DNA from 4 places in the Bradyrhizobium sp. 482_C4_N1_8 genome. Region 2 is predicted to be linked to each of the others. Evidence: predicted binding sites of a transcription regulator. Region 2 holds the regulator's gene; each other region holds the start of a gene.
The links. Region 2 encodes LexA, which represses DNA repair genes until DNA is damaged. Its sites were predicted from a motif close to TGTTCNNNNTGTGTTCNG; they were not measured.
Positions count from the first base shown of each region.

Region 1: AB7Z56_RS40730 (DNA recombination protein RmuC) is a predicted target of LexA. The motif match lies at 2,532-2,549, and genes of this name have one in related genera.
Region 3: ruvC (crossover junction endodeoxyribonuclease RuvC) is a predicted target of LexA. The motif match lies at 2,474-2,491, and genes of this name have one in related genera.
Region 4: AB7Z56_RS31785 (ImuA family protein) is a predicted target of LexA. The motif match lies at 2,332-2,349, and genes of this name have one in related genera.

Region 1 covers NZ_CP197231.1:8,581,922-8,586,107, reverse strand. The annotation lists gene AB7Z56_RS40735 (AmpG family muropeptide MFS transporter) at 1-1,217, opposite strand, end outside; gene AB7Z56_RS40730 (DNA recombination protein RmuC) at 1,301-2,500, opposite strand; gene def (peptide deformylase) at 2,672-3,196, shown strand; gene fmt (methionyl-tRNA formyltransferase) at 3,335-4,186, shown strand, end outside.
Region 2 covers NZ_CP197231.1:4,318,241-4,322,426, forward strand. The annotation lists gene AB7Z56_RS20625 (GAF domain-containing protein) at 1-154, opposite strand, end outside; gene AB7Z56_RS20630 (hypothetical protein) at 379-813, opposite strand; gene AB7Z56_RS20635 (hypothetical protein) at 1,060-1,392, shown strand; gene lexA (transcriptional repressor LexA) at 1,414-2,115, opposite strand; gene AB7Z56_RS20645 (molybdopterin molybdotransferase MoeA) at 2,292-3,503, opposite strand; gene AB7Z56_RS20650 (hypothetical protein) at 3,735-3,887, opposite strand; gene AB7Z56_RS20655 (HAD family hydrolase) at 4,085-4,186, opposite strand, start outside.
Region 3 covers NZ_CP197231.1:1,314,929-1,319,114, reverse strand. The annotation lists gene ruvB (Holliday junction branch migration DNA helicase RuvB) at 1-632, opposite strand, end outside; gene AB7Z56_RS06140 (hypothetical protein) at 629-1,159, opposite strand; gene ruvA (Holliday junction branch migration protein RuvA) at 1,156-1,773, opposite strand; gene ruvC (crossover junction endodeoxyribonuclease RuvC) at 1,916-2,443, opposite strand; gene AB7Z56_RS06125 (YebC/PmpR family DNA-binding transcriptional regulator) at 2,680-3,426, opposite strand; gene AB7Z56_RS06120 (methyl-accepting chemotaxis protein) at 3,630-4,186, shown strand, end outside.
Region 4 covers NZ_CP197231.1:6,680,118-6,684,303, forward strand. The annotation lists gene AB7Z56_RS31780 (Y-family DNA polymerase) at 1-1,581, opposite strand, end outside; gene AB7Z56_RS31785 (ImuA family protein) at 1,484-2,266, opposite strand; gene AB7Z56_RS31790 (putative DNA modification/repair radical SAM protein) at 2,430-3,665, shown strand; gene AB7Z56_RS31795 (UdgX family uracil-DNA binding protein) at 3,665-4,186, shown strand, end outside.

The sequences.
Region 1 (4,186 bases), 4.3 Mb from region 2:
AGATATGTGCGCCCGACCGCGGCGAGCGCGGTGAGCAGCGCGTATTGCGTCGCCGTGTGCAGCGGATTCTGACACAGCGCGGAGAGATAGGCGACGAAGATCACGGTGCCGATGGCGCTGGTAAAGTTCTCGCAGGTGATGGCAAAGGCCAGCGCCCATTGGCTGGTGCCGACGAATGCCAGCCAGGAGAAGGAGAGATTGGCGAGCGCCTGCACCACGCCGCCGATCCACAGGCTGGTCGCGAGCGAATAGCGCCGCGCGAGGAAGCCGCCGGCAAAGCCGCCGATCAGCGTTGCCGCGAGACCAACGCCCTTCACGATCGCCGCATAATCGTTGCGGGAAAAGCCGAGGTCGATCACGAACGGCGCGGTCATGGTGCCGGAGAAGGCGTCGGTGAACTTGAACAGCACGACGAAGGCGAGCGCGGCGAGCGCATCCTTGCGCGACAGGAATTCCGAGAAGGCTCCGATCGCCGCGTGCAGCACGCGCGCGAACGCCGTCTCGGTTTGTGTCGCGGCTTCCGCCCGCACCGATTGCTCGGGCTCTGTCGCGGCCAGCGCGGTGATCGTGCCGATCAGCACCATCGCCGCCATCACCACGTAGCCCCACATCCAGGCCGACGCGCGCGGAATGCCGGTGCCCTCGAAGCCGGACACGATGAACAGCGCGCCCGCGGTCGAGACCAGCATGCCGATGCGGTAGGCCGCGACGTAGGAAGCCATTCCGGCAGCCTGCTCGCTCTCCGGCAGGCTCTCGACGCGGAACGCGTCGACCACGATGTCCTGCGTCGAGGACGTCGTCGCGACCAGCAGCGCGCCGAGCGCGACGTAGAACGGCGAGCGCGCGGGATCGGTAAGCGCCAGCAGCAGGATCGCGATGATCAGCAGCAATTGCGAGAACAGCAGCCAACCGCGCCGCCGCCCGAACGCGCGAGTGAACAGCGGCACATGCAGCGCATCCACCAGCGGCGCCCACAGGAATTTCAGCGTGTAGGGCGTGCCGACCAGCGCAAACAGCCCGATGGTCTTGAGGTCGACCCCGGCCTCGCGCATCCACACCAGCAGCGTCGAGCCCGACAGCGCCAGCGGCAGCCCGGACGAGAAGCCGAGGAACAGCACGATCAGCACCCGCGGTTGCAGGTACACGGCCAGGCCATCGCGCCAGGACGTGGGGGCCGTGTCGGGGCTGGCAGGGGAGGTCGCGTCGGGTGCGGTCATGGGGAGGTGTTAGCAGATTCTGGCTGCCACAAGTGAGGTGTCGTCGCCCGGTCAAGCCGGGCGACGACAGTGTGCCTCAAAACTCACTCCCCCGCCTGGAGCTTCCTCGGGAACAGCTCCGCGGCACCGGTTGCCACCAGATGCGGCCCCTCCGGCGCATCGGTCTTGCTGAAATCGAGCTCCTCGATTCGCCCGGCGCGCTTCTCGATCTTGTCGGCGGAGATCAGCACCTGCCGCACGTCCTCGTTGGCGTCGGCAAAATGCTTCTGCAATTTCAGCACGCGGTCGCGCAGGCGTCCCAAATCGTCGCCGAGCTTGATCACCTCGGTGCGGATCTGGTCGGCGGCGTCGCGCATGCGCGCGTCTTTCATGATCTGCTGCATCACCTGGATCGCGAGCATCAGCAGCGAAGGCGACACCAGCACGACGCGGGCGCGATAGGCCTTCTGGATCACGTCGTCGAAACCGTCATGGATCTCGGCGTAGACCGATTCCGACGGCACGAACATCAGCGCCATCTCCTGGGTCTCGCCGGCGACGAGATATTTGTCGGCAATGTCGCTGACATGCTTCATCACGTCGCCGCGCAGCCGCTGCGTGGCGATGCGCTTCTCCTCGTCGGTGCGGGCGTCGTGCAGCGCGGTCATCGCCTCCAGCGGAAATTTTGCGTCGATGCAGAGCGGGCGCTGGTCGGGCAGGAACACCACGCAGTCCGGCCGCTTTCCCGTCGAGAGCGTGAACTGGAACTCGTAGGCGCCCTTCGGCAAGCCGTCCTGGACGATCGCCTCCATCCTTGCCTGGCCGAAGGCGCCGCGCGACTGCTTGTTGGCGAGCACGTCGCGCAGGGTCGTCACCTGCGTGGTGAGGTCGGTGAGGTTCTTGTGCGCGTTGTCGATGATGCCGAGCCGCTCGTGCAGGGCGCGCAGGCTCTCCATGGTGTTGCGGGTCGAGTGTTCCATGGATTGGCCGACCCGATGGGTCACCGAATCCAGCCGCTCGTTGACCGCGCGCGCCATGTCAGCCTGGCGGCCGGCCAGCGCCTGGGTCATGGCGTCGGCTCGGCCGGCAGCCTCGCTCTGGGCGTGCAGCACCTGGCTGAGGCGCTCCTCGAGCTCGTCCGCGCGGATGGCATTGGCCATGGCGAGTTCCGCGCCGCGCCGCCCGGATCGCGCGATCACGACCGCGATCACCAGCAGCAGGATGACGACGAGGGCGCCGAAGCCGATCAGCGCATCGATCGTGCGGACCGGCCAGTCGCCAGCCAGGAAAATGATCTCGTTCATGGCGGCCCTTGTAGCCGATTCGACACCCTCCGCGAACGAATAGCGAACGCTTATGGTTAATAGCCCCCTAATTTTTATGGTTAACGAAACCTGAAGTTTTATGGTTAGCGGAGGGTTAACGGAGTTCCTCGCCGCATTGACCGCATCCGGCATGCGGCTTAAATCGCGGCCATGGCCCTCAGAGAAATCATCATCCTGCCCGACAAGCAGCTGCGTCTGGTCTCCAAGCCGATCGAGAAGGTCACGACGGAGATCCGCAAGCTTGCTGACGACATGTTCGAGACCATGTACGACGCGCCCGGCATCGGGCTCGCGGCGATCCAGATCGCGCAGCCCTTGCGGCTGATCACCATGGACCTCGCCAAGCCTGACCCGGACGGCGAGACAAAGCCGGAGCCGCGTGTCTTCATCAACCCTGAAATCATCGCATCCTCCGAGGATCTGTCGGTCTACGAGGAAGGCTGCCTCTCGATTCCCGAATATTACGAGGAGGTCGAAAGGCCCGCGAAGGTGCGGGTGCGCTTCACCGACCTCGACGGCAAGGTGCACGAGGAGGACGCCGAAGGCCTCTACGCCACCTGCATCCAGCACGAGATCGACCATCTCAACGGCGTGCTGTTCGTCGACTATCTGTCAAAACTCAAGCGCGACCGCGTGATCAAGAAGTTCGAGAAAGCCGCCAAGCGCGCGGAGTAGCCACGTCCTCCGCCGTCATGCCCGGCCTTGTGCCGGGCATCCACGTTCTTTGCCGCCGCGAGCAGCGAGAACGTGGATGGCCGGGACAAGCCCGGCCATGACGAGTAACTTGCTCGTTCCCGAGGATTGTCTCGTCATATGTCTCTCCGCCTGATCTTCATGGGTACGCCCGATTTCTCCGTGCCGACGCTGCTCGAGCTGGTCTCGCACGGCCACGAGATCGCGGCGGTCTATACCCGCGCGCCCAAGCCCGGCGGACGGCGCGGCCTGCAATTGCAGCCGACTCCGGTCGAGGAAGCCGCGCGAAAGCTCGGCGTGCCCGTGCTGACGCCGAAGTCGTTGAAGCCGCCCGAAGCGCTCGACGAGTTTCGTGCCTTTGATGCGGATGCCGCCGTCGTCGTCGCCTACGGCATGATCCTGCCGCAGGCGATCCTCGATGCGCCAAAGCTCGGCTGTTACAATCTGCACGCTTCGCTGCTGCCGCGCTGGCGCGGCGCCGCGCCGATCAACCGCGCGATCATGGAAGGCGATGCGGAGAGCGGCGTCATGGTGATGAAGATGGATGTCGGTCTCGACACCGGTGACGTCGCCATGGCCGAGCGCATCGCGATTCCCGACAACATGACCGCGGTCGATCTGCATGACCGCCTCTCCCGGATCGGTGCCGATCTGATGGTGCGCGCGATGGCCGCGCTCGCCCGCGGCGGGCTCCAGCTCAAGAAGCAGAGCGAGGATGGCGTCACCTACGCCGCCAAGATCGACAAGGCCGAAGCGCGGATCGACTGGTCCAGGCCGGCGCGCGCTGTGCTGCGCCACATCCACGGCCTGTCGCCGTTTCCCGGCGCCTGGGCAGAGCTTGAGAATGCGCGCGTAAAAATCCTGCGCTGCGAGCTGGCGAAGGGCTCCGGTGCACCCGGAGAGGTGCTCGACGACCAGCTCACGATTGCCTGCGGTGAGGGCGCGATCCGCATCCTCGAGCTTCAGCGCGAG
Region 2 (4,186 bases):
TGCCGGGAAGTCCCTCGTCATATCCGAAGTGCAGATCCTCGCTCACGTCCCTAAACGCGGACAACCCTTCGCCGTAGAGGCCGCCGCCGAATTCCAGCCGCATGCGCGTGCGGTCAGGCACCCAGAGTTCAACGACGCGAATGAAGGTCTTCATCGAACGTGCCCGCCGTCTCAAGCCGCACCAAGCATCGGCCATTTGGCTGCGGAACGGACGTTTAAAATTCAGGCAGGACAGCGCAAACTTCGTGCGGTGGGAGGCACAACGGCTTGGTCCGCCCGATGGCGTTTCGCGGGGCACGAGCAACACCATCTCGCCGGCCTCGGCCGGCGATGGCGATTTTCAATCCTGGCCCGACCTGCCGGCCGGGAATGGCGATGTCAGCCGATCGGCAGGCGGGTGCTGGTTGGCCGGCTGTCGGTGATGGTCTGCGGCTTGTGCTCGCGCTCGCCGAGCGGCTGGGTCACCGGTAGCTGCAGCACGGTCGCACGCTGGCCTTCGACCAGCTGCGTCACCAGCACGGATTTGCCGTCGGGGAATTCGATCGCATCATGATGGCGATCGGGAATGTGCGGATCGATCTTGCCGAACTTGCCGACGCGCGAATTGACGGTGCGCGTCCAGATCCAGCGATTGTCGTAGCGGACGTTGTCGGCGAAGGCGAGCTCCGTTCCCGGGAGCAGGCAGACCGCGACGGTCGGATCGGCCGCGGAGGCAAAGCCGCGCGTCGAGGTGCCGCGGAAGGTTGTCGTGACGATCGTCTCGCCGACTTCGGCGGGACGCGACGCGACGGCATGCAGGCTGTAGTCACACATCGGGTGCTCCTCATGCAGGGATAGCGACCCACGTCTCTTAATCGAGGCGCAGGCCTCTATCAGAGTGGAAATACCAAACGTTCTGCCGGGTTGTAGGCAAATCTACGGCTCGCCGCCGCAGGCCGCAATCACATTAACTTTCCCGAATCCACCAGGAACAAAGCCCGCCCCTTTGCATTCCGCAGGCGCGTGTCAGCGCCCCGCAGGCGCCGACCAGCCGGAATATTGCCAGCCCGGCCGCGACGGTTGGTCGACGGCGTCGAGGGCCTTGCGGACTTGCTCGCTTACGGCGGTATCCTTGCGGGCATGGGGCCGCGATTGCGCGGCCAAGGCTTGCGCGGCCGATGCTGCGATCAGCGCCACAGCAACTGTGCTCAGAACGATCTGGCGCATGACTTCTCCTCGAACCTGAAGGCCGCGAAGCAGGGCTGCTTCGTGTGGCGTGCCGAGGATGTACCGCTGGAGGAGGGGCCGGATAATCTGCGCGAAACCAGAAAGACTATCCAGCGGAAGCGGACAATCGTCCGCTCCAATCCCGGATCGGCGATGCCGATCGAAAGCGCGCGGGGCGCGAAATGACCGATACCGGCACGTTCGGTATCAATACTTCCGGTACAGTCCGATCAGCTTGCCCTGGATCTTCACCCGGTTGGGCGGCAGAATGCGGACCTCATAGGCCGCATTGGCGGGCTCGAGCGCGATCGAGGCGCCGCGGCGGCGGAAGCGCTTGAGCGTCGCCTCCTCGTCGTCGATCAGCGCCACCACGATATCGCCGGTATCGGCGCTCTCGTTGCGCTGGATCAGCGCCATGTCGCCGTCGAGAATGCCGGCCTCGACCATGGAATCGCCGCGCACTTCGAGCGCGTAATGTTCGCCCGAGCCGAGCATGTCAGGCGGTACGCTGATGGTGTGGCTGCGGGTCTGCAAGGCCTCGATCGGCGTACCGGCCGCGATGCGGCCCATCACGGGGACCGCGACGGGGCGCTCGCCCTCGTCCGGCGGCGGGCTCGAAGTCGTGCGGACCTTGCCGAGATTGCCTTCGATGACGCTCGGCGTGAAGCCGCGGCGGCTGCCGGCGGCGGCCTGAAGCTCGGGCAGCTTGATCACCTCGATGGCGCGGGCCCGGTTGGGCAGGCGCCGGATGAAGCCGCGCTCCTCGAGCGCGGTGATCAGGCGATGGATGCCCGATTTCGAGCGCAGGTCGAGCGCGTCCTTCATCTCATCGAAGGAGGGCGGCACGCCGCTTTCCTTCAGTCGTTCGCTGATGAACCGCAGGAGCTCGTATTGTTTGCGCGTTAACATCTCGACCAAAATCCCCCGGTTGATGTCGTTCGATTCCGAGACGCTGAATTCAGCAGTAAGCCGCTACATTCTCGAAACAAATCATGAACGGACACTATATGTTCGATACATGTTCCGCAACTGCTTAATTTACCGTGAACGCGACAAAGTTCGCGGAACGCACGCGAACGAAGCGCTCAGACGGGCAGCCGCAAGACCTCGCAAGGCGTGCCGGCTTCGGCCTTCGACGCGAATGGCGCGCGCACGAGAAGTGCCTGTGCCGCAGCGAGATTCGCAAGCAGCGAGGAATCCTGGTGATTGACCGGAAGGGCGACGAGCGTGCCGTCGTCGCGCAGCTCGAGGCGTGCGCGCAGGTAATCCTCGCGCTGGTCATTGGCGCCGACATCGCGGCCGAGCACCGCGCGTTCGCGGCGGTGATGAATCATCGAACGGCCCGAAAGCGCGCGAATCAACGGCACCATGAACAGGAAGCCGCAAACGTAGGATGACACGGGATTGCCGGGCAGGCCGATCACGCGCATCGCGCCGAGCCGCCCGTTCATCATCGGCTTGCCCGGCCGCATCGCGATCTTCCAGAACGCCATCGAGATACCTTCGTCCCTCAGCGCCTGCTGGACCAGATCGTGGTCCCCGACCGACGCGCCGCCGGTCGTGATCAGGATGTCGGCGCCGCTCTCCCGCGCGCGGCCGATGCCGGCCGTGGTGGCCTCCAGCGTATCGGCGGCAACGCCGAGGTCGATGGTATCGGCGCCCTCGCTGCGGGCGAGCGCGTGCAGGGCGTAGCCGTTGGAATAGACGATCTGGCCGTGGCCCGGCGTCGTACCCGGCATCACCAGCTCGTCGCCGGTCGCGAGGATCGCGACCTTCGGGCGTCGCCGGACTGGCAGTTGCGGGTAATTCATGCCGGCGGCGAGCGCGAGGTCGCGCTCGGTGAGCCGGGCCCCTTTGCGCAGCAGCACGTCGCCTTCCGAGAAGTCGACGCCGGCGGGGCGGATGTGCCGCCCCGTTACGGCAGCTTCCTTGATCGTTATGCGCTTGCCGTCCGCGATCGTGTCCTCCTGGATCACGACCGCATCAGCGCCATCGGGAACGACACCGCCGGTGAAGATACGCACGGCCTCGCCGGCGCCGACCGATCCCGCAAACGGGCGGCCCGCCGCGACCTCGCCAATCAGGGTGAGCTGGGAGTCGATCTTCGCCGCATCGACCGCGCGCACCGCATAGCCGTCCATTGCCGACATCGCCTGCGGCGGCTGCGTGCGCCGCGCGGCGACGTCGCGCGCGAGCACGCGGTGGAAGGCTGCGTCGAGCGCGATCATCTCTTCAGGCAGCGGCTCTGCGCCCGCCAGCACCGCAGCGAGCGCGTCGGAAACCGGCATCAGGGCCACGGGTGAAAACTCCTGCTGGGCCCGTTCGGGCAAATCGGCGGCGAGAGTTCTAGCCGAGTGCAGGCGCAGAGGCAAAACAGTGGCCGCGCAGGATGATTTATCCTGCGTCATCCGCTCTGCGATGAAGGGTGAGCATCAAGTCCGCCGCGGCATGATCCAGAAGGCGAGACAGACCGGTACGAGGATGGCCATGGCGAGGACGAGAAGGACGAGAGCCACGGCCAGCATCGGTCAACTCCCCGGCGGCTTGTACGGACTGACGTCCGGCGCTGCGGGGCCCTGATCCTTGTCAGGCAGCGGGTCGGCCTGGGATTTCAGGTCGGCGGCCTTGCTGATCAGTTTTGCGGAGAGGTCAGAATCCGAGGTGGTTCTGGCGAATTTCATCAGCAGAGAGGCTTGCTTGGTAAGGTAGGTTTTGCCCAACACGACGATAAGCCCGATGTAGAATTCACAACGGACTCATGAGTCCCGAGAGGGGCAATCGTTCCGGGAACTCCGTATAAAAATGCACAAAGGGTTTTGGTTCCTCGCCCCCAGGCAAAATAGTTCCACTCGCGGCCCGTCGGCTTGCCGGCCAGAGGTCAGATTCCGAGCGCCTTGAGGGCATTCCCGACGTCGCGGGGCGAGGTCACGTGGACCGCGGTCAGGCCGCGCGACCGCGCTCCTTCGATGTTCTCGGCAAG
Region 3 (4,186 bases), 3.0 Mb from region 2:
ATCTCGTTGGCACCGTCGGCGCTCATGCCGACATTGAGCACGCGCGCGCCGCGGGTGACGATGCTTTCCAGCTCTTCGATCGTATAGAAGTTGAGGCGGACCGGGATGCCGAAGCGATCGCGCAAGGGATTGGTGAGGAGGCCGGCGCGCGTGGTGGCGCCGACGAGCGTGAATTTCGACAGCTCGATCTTCACCGAGCGTGCCGCCGGGCCCTCGCCGATGATCAGGTCGAGCTGAAAGTCCTCCATCGCGGGATAGAGCACCTCTTCCACCGCCGGGCTGAGCCGATGGATCTCGTCGATGAAGAGCACGTCGCGCTCTTCGAGGTTGGTGAGGAGCGCGGCGAGATCGCCGGCCTTGGCGATCACCGGACCCGAGGTCGCGCGAAAGCCGACGCCGAGCTCCTTGGCGACGATCTGCGCCAGCGTGGTCTTGCCGAGGCCGGGCGGGCCTACGAACAGCACGTGATCGAGCGCCTCGCCGCGCTTGCGTGCCGCCTCGATGAAGATCGAGAGGTTCTTGCGCGCCTGCTGCTGGCCGACGAAATCGGACAGCGACTGCGGGCGTAGCGCGGTGTCGCCGACGTCATCGGAGCGGCGCTCGGGCGTGACGATGCGTGGGGGAGTGGTCATGCGGGCAGGATAACACGATGCAGCGGTTTCGCGAGCCACCAGCACAGGCTGGCCGGAATGACGGCGACGACGGCGAGCATCGCCGAAAGCTTCAGCGCCTCGGGCGCGGAACGGACACTCGGCACGATCACCGCCGAGGTTTCGGAGGGCACGACGAACATGCCAACCATGACGAAGCCGGCCGCGCCCACGGCCGCGGCGAGCCACGCCATCCAGATCATGTTGAGATCGGCGTAGACCGCCGCCAACGCAAATATCAGGCCGGCGACGACTGCAGGAAGGAACGAGGCGAGAATCGTGACGATGGCCAACAGCACGACCGCGATCGAAACCAGAGCACGCAGTGCTTCCAGTTCGAGGAACACGAGAAACATCTGCAGCACCGCGGCGCCGAGCGCCGTTACCGTCACAGCAACCAACGCGGCGGTCGTCAGCGGCCCGACAATGGAGAAAATCACGACGATACCGGCCACGCGCGAAAGGCGACGAAGCAGGGCGGCGACGGGATTGGCGTGGGCCGCGCTCACTTCGACAGCTCCTTCAGGCCTAGCCGGATGAGTTGCGCGGTCTCGGCGCTCTCGCCCGCGCTGCGCGATGCCGATGCGATGGCCGCAGCCGCCTGCGGCTGGCCGTAGCCGAGATTGACCAGCGCAGAGATCGCGTCCGCCACCGGGCGCGGCGCGCGCTGGTCGTCGACGGCGCCGGCGAGATGGACGACGGCGGGATCGACATTGGCGAAGGCTGGCGCCTTGTCCTTCAGCTCGGTAACGATGCGCTCGGCAACCTTGGGGCCGACGCCCGGCGTGCGTGCCACCGCGGCCTTGTCGCGCAGCGCGATCGCGTTGGCGAGATCGGAAGGCGCCAGCGTGCCGAGCACGGCGAGCGCGACCTTGGCGCCGACGCCCTGCACGGTCTGGAGCAGGCGAAACCATTCGCGCTCCTGATCGGTGCGGAAACCGAACAGCTTTATCTGGTCCTCGCGGACATAAGTCTCGATCGACAGCACCGCGGCCTCGCCGGGCGAGGGCAGATGCTGCAGCGTGCGGGCCGAGCAATGCACCTGATAGCCGACCCCGCCGACGTCGAGGAGCACATAATCCTCGCCGTAGGAATCGATCAGGCCCTTGAGCTTGCCGATCATCTCGGGACCTCAGCTACGGCAGGCACTTCTCTCTCGTCATGGCCGGGCTTGACCCGGCCATCCACGCCTTTGACATCGACGAGAAAGAACGTGGATGCCCGGGACAAGCCCGGGCATGACGCCGGCGATGCATGACGATTGATCATATCCCCACCACCTTCAGCCTGAGCGCCGTGCTCTGGCGGTGATGGGCGTGGGTGATCGCGATGGCGAGCGCGTCGGCGGCGTCCGCTGACGGCGGCTCGGCTTTCGGCAGCAAGATCTTCAGCATCATCGCGATCTGGTGCTTGTCGGCGTGGCCGGCGCCGACCACCGTCTTCTTGACCTGGTTCGGCGCGTATTCGGCGACGGTAATGCCGAACATCGCGGGCGCCAGCATGGCGACGCCGCGGGCCTGGCCGAGCTTCAGCGTCGCGACGCCGTCCTTGTTCACAAAGGTCTGCTCGACCGCGGCTTCCATCGGCTTGTGACCGGACAGGACGGCGGCAAGCCCCTCATGGATCGCGAGCAGCCGGCTCGCCAGCGGCAGATCGTCCGGTGGTTCCACCGAGCCGCAGGCGACGTAGATCAAACGATTGCCCTCGGCCTCGATCACGCCCCAGCCGGTGCGGCGCAGGCCGGGGTCGATGCCGATGATGCGAACGGGGCCACGAATCGGGAGCGCAGTCATGGGCCAGTGATAGCGGCTGGCTGCGGTGGGGGAAACAGAAACAGAACGGAAGTAACAGGGGAAGTGGGGCTCGTCGGAGATCGCCGCGCTGCCCGCAGCACCCTCCGACGTCATACCCCGCGAAAGCGGGGTATCCAGTACGCCGCGGCTTCTCCGTTTCCCTCAGACGTCTCTGGAATACTGGGTCGCCCGGTCAAGCCGGGCGACGACAGCGGAATCCGGGGCTGGTGGCGACCTCAGCCGCCAATCTTCGCCATCAGCGCGTCCGACACCTCGAAATTGGCGTAGACGTGCTGGACGTCGTCGTGCTCGTTGAGCAGGTCCATCAGCTTCAAAAGCTTCTCGCCGGTCTCGTCGTCGACCGCGACCGTATTCTGCGGCTTCCAGATCAGAGCGGCCTTGCGCGGCTCGCCGAACTTGGCTTCCAGCGCCTTGGCGACGTCGCGATAGCCTTCGGTCGAGGCGTAGATCTCGTGTCCACCTTCGCCCGATACCACGTCGTCGGCGCCGGCCTCGATCGCGGCATCCAGCACCGCGTCGTCGGAGGCGACGCTGCGGTCGTATTCGATGATGCCGGTGCGGTCGAACATGAAGGAGACCGAGCCGGTTTCGCCGAGATTGCCGCCCGACTTGGTGAAGAAGGAGCGGATGTCGGAGGCGGCGCGGTTGCGGTTGTCGGTCAGCGCCTCGACGATGACGGCGACGCCGCCGGGGCCGTAACCCTCGTAGCGGATCTCGTCATAGTTCTCGCCCTCATTGCCGAGCGCCTTCTTGACGGCGCGCTCGATATTGTCCTTCGGCATGTTCTCCTGGCGCGCCGCGATGATGGCGGCACGCAGGCGCGGGTTCATGTTGGGGTCGGGGGTGCCCAGCTTGGCCGCGACGGTGATTTCCCGCGCCAGCTTGCCGAACAGCTTCGACTTCTGGGCATCCTGCCGCCCCTTGCGGTGCATGATGTTCTTGAATTGGGAATGTCCGGCCATGCGTGTCTCGTAAGGAATCGTGCGCCAAAGGTGAGCGTGGGAAGCGCGGCCTTATAGGCCGCCAACCCACCGGAATGAAAGAGGCTCTACGACTTTAAGGTAATACCGTAGTGTCCCGTGCCTAGGAGTCAGGCACCGTTAACCCTGATTTCATTCCGGCTTGCGAAAATAGCAACCGCCCGTTCCCCGACAAGAGTGACCTGATGGCGTTCGCATTGTTTCGGAAGCGTCTGCCCGACTTGTCCACGCCCGTGGCACCCCCACAGGCCGCGCCGTCGCCGGCCGATCCCGCGCCCGCCCTGTCGGCCGAGGGCGATTCCGCCAGGGAAATCCTGGAACTGCTGGAACTCGAGCTCGGCGCCATGATCCGCCAGCTCGAGCGCGCCGCCAATTCGGTGGCCGGCGGCGCGGAGGCGACCGCGGCAACGCTCGCGGACATTCGCGAGCGCACCGACGCCCTCACCGGTCGGACCAATGCCGCGCAGTCGAACGCCTCGACCTTCGCCCATGCCGCCGACAAGTTCACCCAGTCCGCGCAAGGCATCGGCGCGCAGGTGCGCGAGGCCGGCAAGCTCGCCGACGAAGCCAGCGCCGCGGCGCAGGAAGCCCGCGCCAATGTCGACCGCCTGCGCGAATCCTCCGCCGCCATCGGCAATGTCGTCAATCTGATCGCGCAGATCGCGCGGCAGACGACGCTGCTCGCGCTCAACTCGACCATCGAGGCCGCGCGTGCGGGTGCGGCCGGCAAGGGCTTTGCGGT
Region 4 (4,186 bases), 2.4 Mb from region 2:
GAAGAGACCGTGCACATACCAGTTGGGGGGAATGGGTTTACCTTCGTCGTCGAACACCTCTCCTTCGTAAAGACCGTCGCGAAAGATCCAGAAGCGCAGGCCTTCGGCATCCTCGATGCGGAAATAATCCCGCGTCAATTGCTTGCCGTCCTGCCGCCACCATTCCATCGCGATGCGCTCGGGCCCTTCCACCCGCACCACCGCATGCAGCGCGCGCCGCCAGGTGAACTGATGCGGCGGGCCGTCGGGCACGGTCGCGAACGGCACCTTGATCGGCTCCGGTCTGTCGAACAGCCGCAGGGGGCGCAGCGGCGGCTCGCTCTCGGCGCGCGCCGGCCATTCGGCCTGCATGGCCACGGCGAGATGGTGCTGGGCAGGCGCGGCCAGCACCGCACATTCCGGGATATGGGTATCCTCAGGCAAATGCACGACGACGCGCTTTCCGCCGATGCGCGCGGCGATGCGGTCGATCAGCGCGGCGAGCTCGTCATTGTCATGGACATGGGCGTCGAGATCGCGCTGCTCCTGCACCACGATCTCGGTGCGGCTTGCCGACAGTCGTACCATGTCGAAACCGAAGCCGGGATCCAGCGGATCGGCGAGCGCATCGAGGCGCTCGCGGAACAGCCGGTCGATGACTTTGCTTTGCGTGACCGGCCGCCCGGTCTCGACCATGATCGCGCGCACCACGCCGTCGGTGCGAAAGAAGGCGGCTTCCAGGCGCCGCGCACCCTTGCCCTGCTTCTCCATGGACGCGATCAGCGTGTCGGCCAGCCGCGACAGCGTCATCGCGATCATGGTGTCGGTGGCGATCGGTTCGGCAAAGCGCTTCTCCACGATGTAATCCGGCAGCGGTTTGCGCGGATTGATCGGGGCATCGCCATGCCCCTGCGCATGCGCGAGCAGCGTGGAGAACCGCGCGCCGAACCGCGCCGTGATCTCATGCGGCTCGCGCGAGGCGACATCGCCGATGGTTTTCAGGCCGGCGCGACGCAGGCCCGTGGTGATGGCCTCGCCCGCACCGAGCGCGGACACCGGCAGCCGGCTGACCGCCGCCGCCTCCCCGCCATCGGCGACGATGGTGCCGGAGGCCTGCCGCGTCAGCGTGCGCGCGCAGACCGAGGTGCCGGCGATCGCCGCGCTGACGGCAAAACCCTGACGGGCGAGCCCGCGGACGAAGGTCTGCAACAACGCAGCCTCGCCGCCGAACAGATGCGCGCAGCCGGTGATGTCCAGAAACAGCCCGTGCGGCGGATCGAGCGCCACCAGCGGCGTGAAGCGATCGCACCAGTCGGCGACGTCGCTGAGCGTCTTCGCATCGGCCACGACATCGGCGTCGAACACTTTCAAGTCCGGACACATCGCCCGTGCATTGGCCAGGGGCTGGCCGATGTGCAAGCCGAGGCGCTCGGCGGCTTCGTCCAGCGCATGGATCACCAGCGCATTGTTGTCCTTGATGACGACGATGCTCGGATCATTGGTCTTACCCAGCGCGCCGAAGAACCGCTGAATCCGATCGATGGGCAGGCGTGGCAGCCACAGGCTGAGGATACGTCGACGGTTCAGAGAACTGGCACTCATCACATTTCCATTCCATGATCCACCGGCCGCAGGGGCCATGACGATTGCGCAAGAGCTCGGCATCGAAGCGCGGCGCGCCCCAGGCACTCCATGCCGGGCCCGGCGGCGAATGCGCCGCGCGCAGCATCCATCGCGTCTCCGCGGTCGAGGGCAGCGGCTGCGCGGCCATCCGCAACATCAGGCCGGTGACACCGGACGATTGCGCGGCCAGTGTCAGCTTACGGCTCGCCACGAGATCGAACTGCCGCGTCTCACCCCAGAGCTCGAGCACGACGGCGCCAAGCGCGTCGCAGGCGAGCGCATCGGCCGAGGTCCGCAACGCGCTCTCGACATCGGCGGCGCGCACCATCACCACGCGGCGCGGATCGAGACCGATCTCGGCAAGCCCGCTCATCGACAGCGCGCCGGTCTCGAGTTCCGAAAAATCCTGCCGCACCCACAGCAGCGGCCGGCGCCGCGAGACACGCCCCGCAAGCCCCATGACAAAACCCGTCGCGGCGGTTCCCTGCCGGCCCTCGCAAAACACCTCGTGGATCACCGCGCGCGCGAGCCCGCCCTTCAGCGCGCTGTCGACCTCGTCGTGGCCGAGCGCGACGCGATCGTGCTGATGCACGACCTCCGCCGTCTCGATGCGCTCGATCTGGCCGCGCAAGGTCGCAAGCGCGTTCATCCGTGCGCCGCTCATATACGCCGCTCCTTCAGAGGTGATTGCCGAGGTTCTCAAAAATAAGAACCTGCGGCTGGCTCATTTGTTCATGATATGTTCTAATATAAAGCTAACAGCGGCCGGGGAGTCAATCGAATTGGTGCTCATCCGGATTCGTAAGCTGAATCAAAGGGATTCCACGATGGACGTACAACGCAAGCTGGAGATTCTGGCTGATGCCGCCAAATACGATGCGTCGTGCGCCTCCAGCGGCACCGAGAAGCGGGATTCCAGCGACGGCAAGGGCATGGGCTCGACCGCACCGGGCATGGGCATCTGCCATTCCTACGCGCCGGACGGACGCTGCATCTCGCTGCTCAAAGTGCTCCTGACCAACGCCTGCAATTACAACTGCCTTTATTGCGTCAACCGCGCCTCTTCCAACGTGCCGCGTGCCCGCTTCACCATCGACGAAGTGGTCAAGCTCACGCTCGACTTCTACCGGCGCAATTACATCGAGGGCTTGTTTCTCTCCTCCGGCATCATCCGCAGCCCCGACTACACCATGGAGCAGGTGGTCAGCGTCGCGCGCAAACTGCGCGAGGAGCATCACTTTCGCGGCTACATCCATCTCAAGACCATTCCCGAGGCCGACGACGCGCTGATCGCGGAAGCCGGCAAATATGCAGATCGCCTCTCCATCAACATCGAGATGCCTGAGGAGACGAGCCTGCAGCAATACGCACCGGAAAAGGATGTGCGCGCGATCCGCCGCACCATGGGCCGGCTGCGGCTGAAGCTCGACGAGGCTGAGGAAAACCGCAGCACAAAGACGAAGGCGAGGCCGCAGCGCTTCGCGCCCGCCGGACAGAGCACGCAGATGATCGTCGGCGCCGACGCGGCCTCCGATCACACCATTCTCCACACCAGCTCCAATCTCTATGGCTCCTACAGGCTGCGGCGCGTCTATTACTCCGCCTTCAGCCCGATCCCCGATGCCAGCCGCGCTTTGCCTCTGGTACAGCCGCCGCTGCTGCGCGAGCACCGGCTCTACCAGGCCGACTGGCTGATGCGGTTCTACGGTTTCGACGTTGCGGAGATCGTCGATGACAACGCGATGCTGCCGCTCGACATCGATCCGAAGCTCGCCTGGGCGCTGCGCCATCGCGACCGCTTCCCGCTCGACGTCAACCGCGCCAGCCGCGAGGAGCTGTTGCGCGTGCCCGGCTTCGGCACCAAGGCGGTCGAACGCATCATCGCGACCCGGCGCACCACCACGATCCGCCTCTCCGATCTCGCGCGGCTGCACGTGCCCCGCAACAAGGCGCTGCCTTTCATCGTCCTCAGCGATCACCGCCCCGCGCCGCACCGCCTCGACGAGGCGCGGCTGATCGAACGGTTCAAGCCGAAGGCAACACAACTGGGGTTTGGCTTCTGATGCAGTACATCACCCTCGACACCGAAACCGATTTCGACGGCTGGCGCAAAGCCGCGCGGTCGCTCGTGCTGCATCATGTGCCGCCAACCGATGCCACCTGGACCGTACAAGGCGGCGAAGCCGAGCTGTTCGCACCGCCCGCGCCGTCTCCGATATTTGAGGTGAACGACGGCACCTTCAACGTCTCGGCAAAATTCGTCGAGCTCGCCAAGGCCGCGATCCTGCATCGCGACGGCGAGCGCTTTGCGATCCTCTATCGCCTGCTCTGGCGCTTGAAAGACAATCACGATCTCATCGAGGTCGCGACCGATCCCGATGTCGCGCAAGTCACCGCCATGGCAAGAGCAGTCCATCGCGACGAGCACAAGATGCATGCCTTCGTGCGCTTCCGCGAGATCGGACGCGAGCGCGCGGCGCATTACGTCGCCTGGTTCGAGCCGGAGCATCACATCGTCGAGCTTGCCGCGCCGTTCTTTGCCAAGCGCTTCGCCGACATGCCCTGGTCGATCCTGACACCCGAT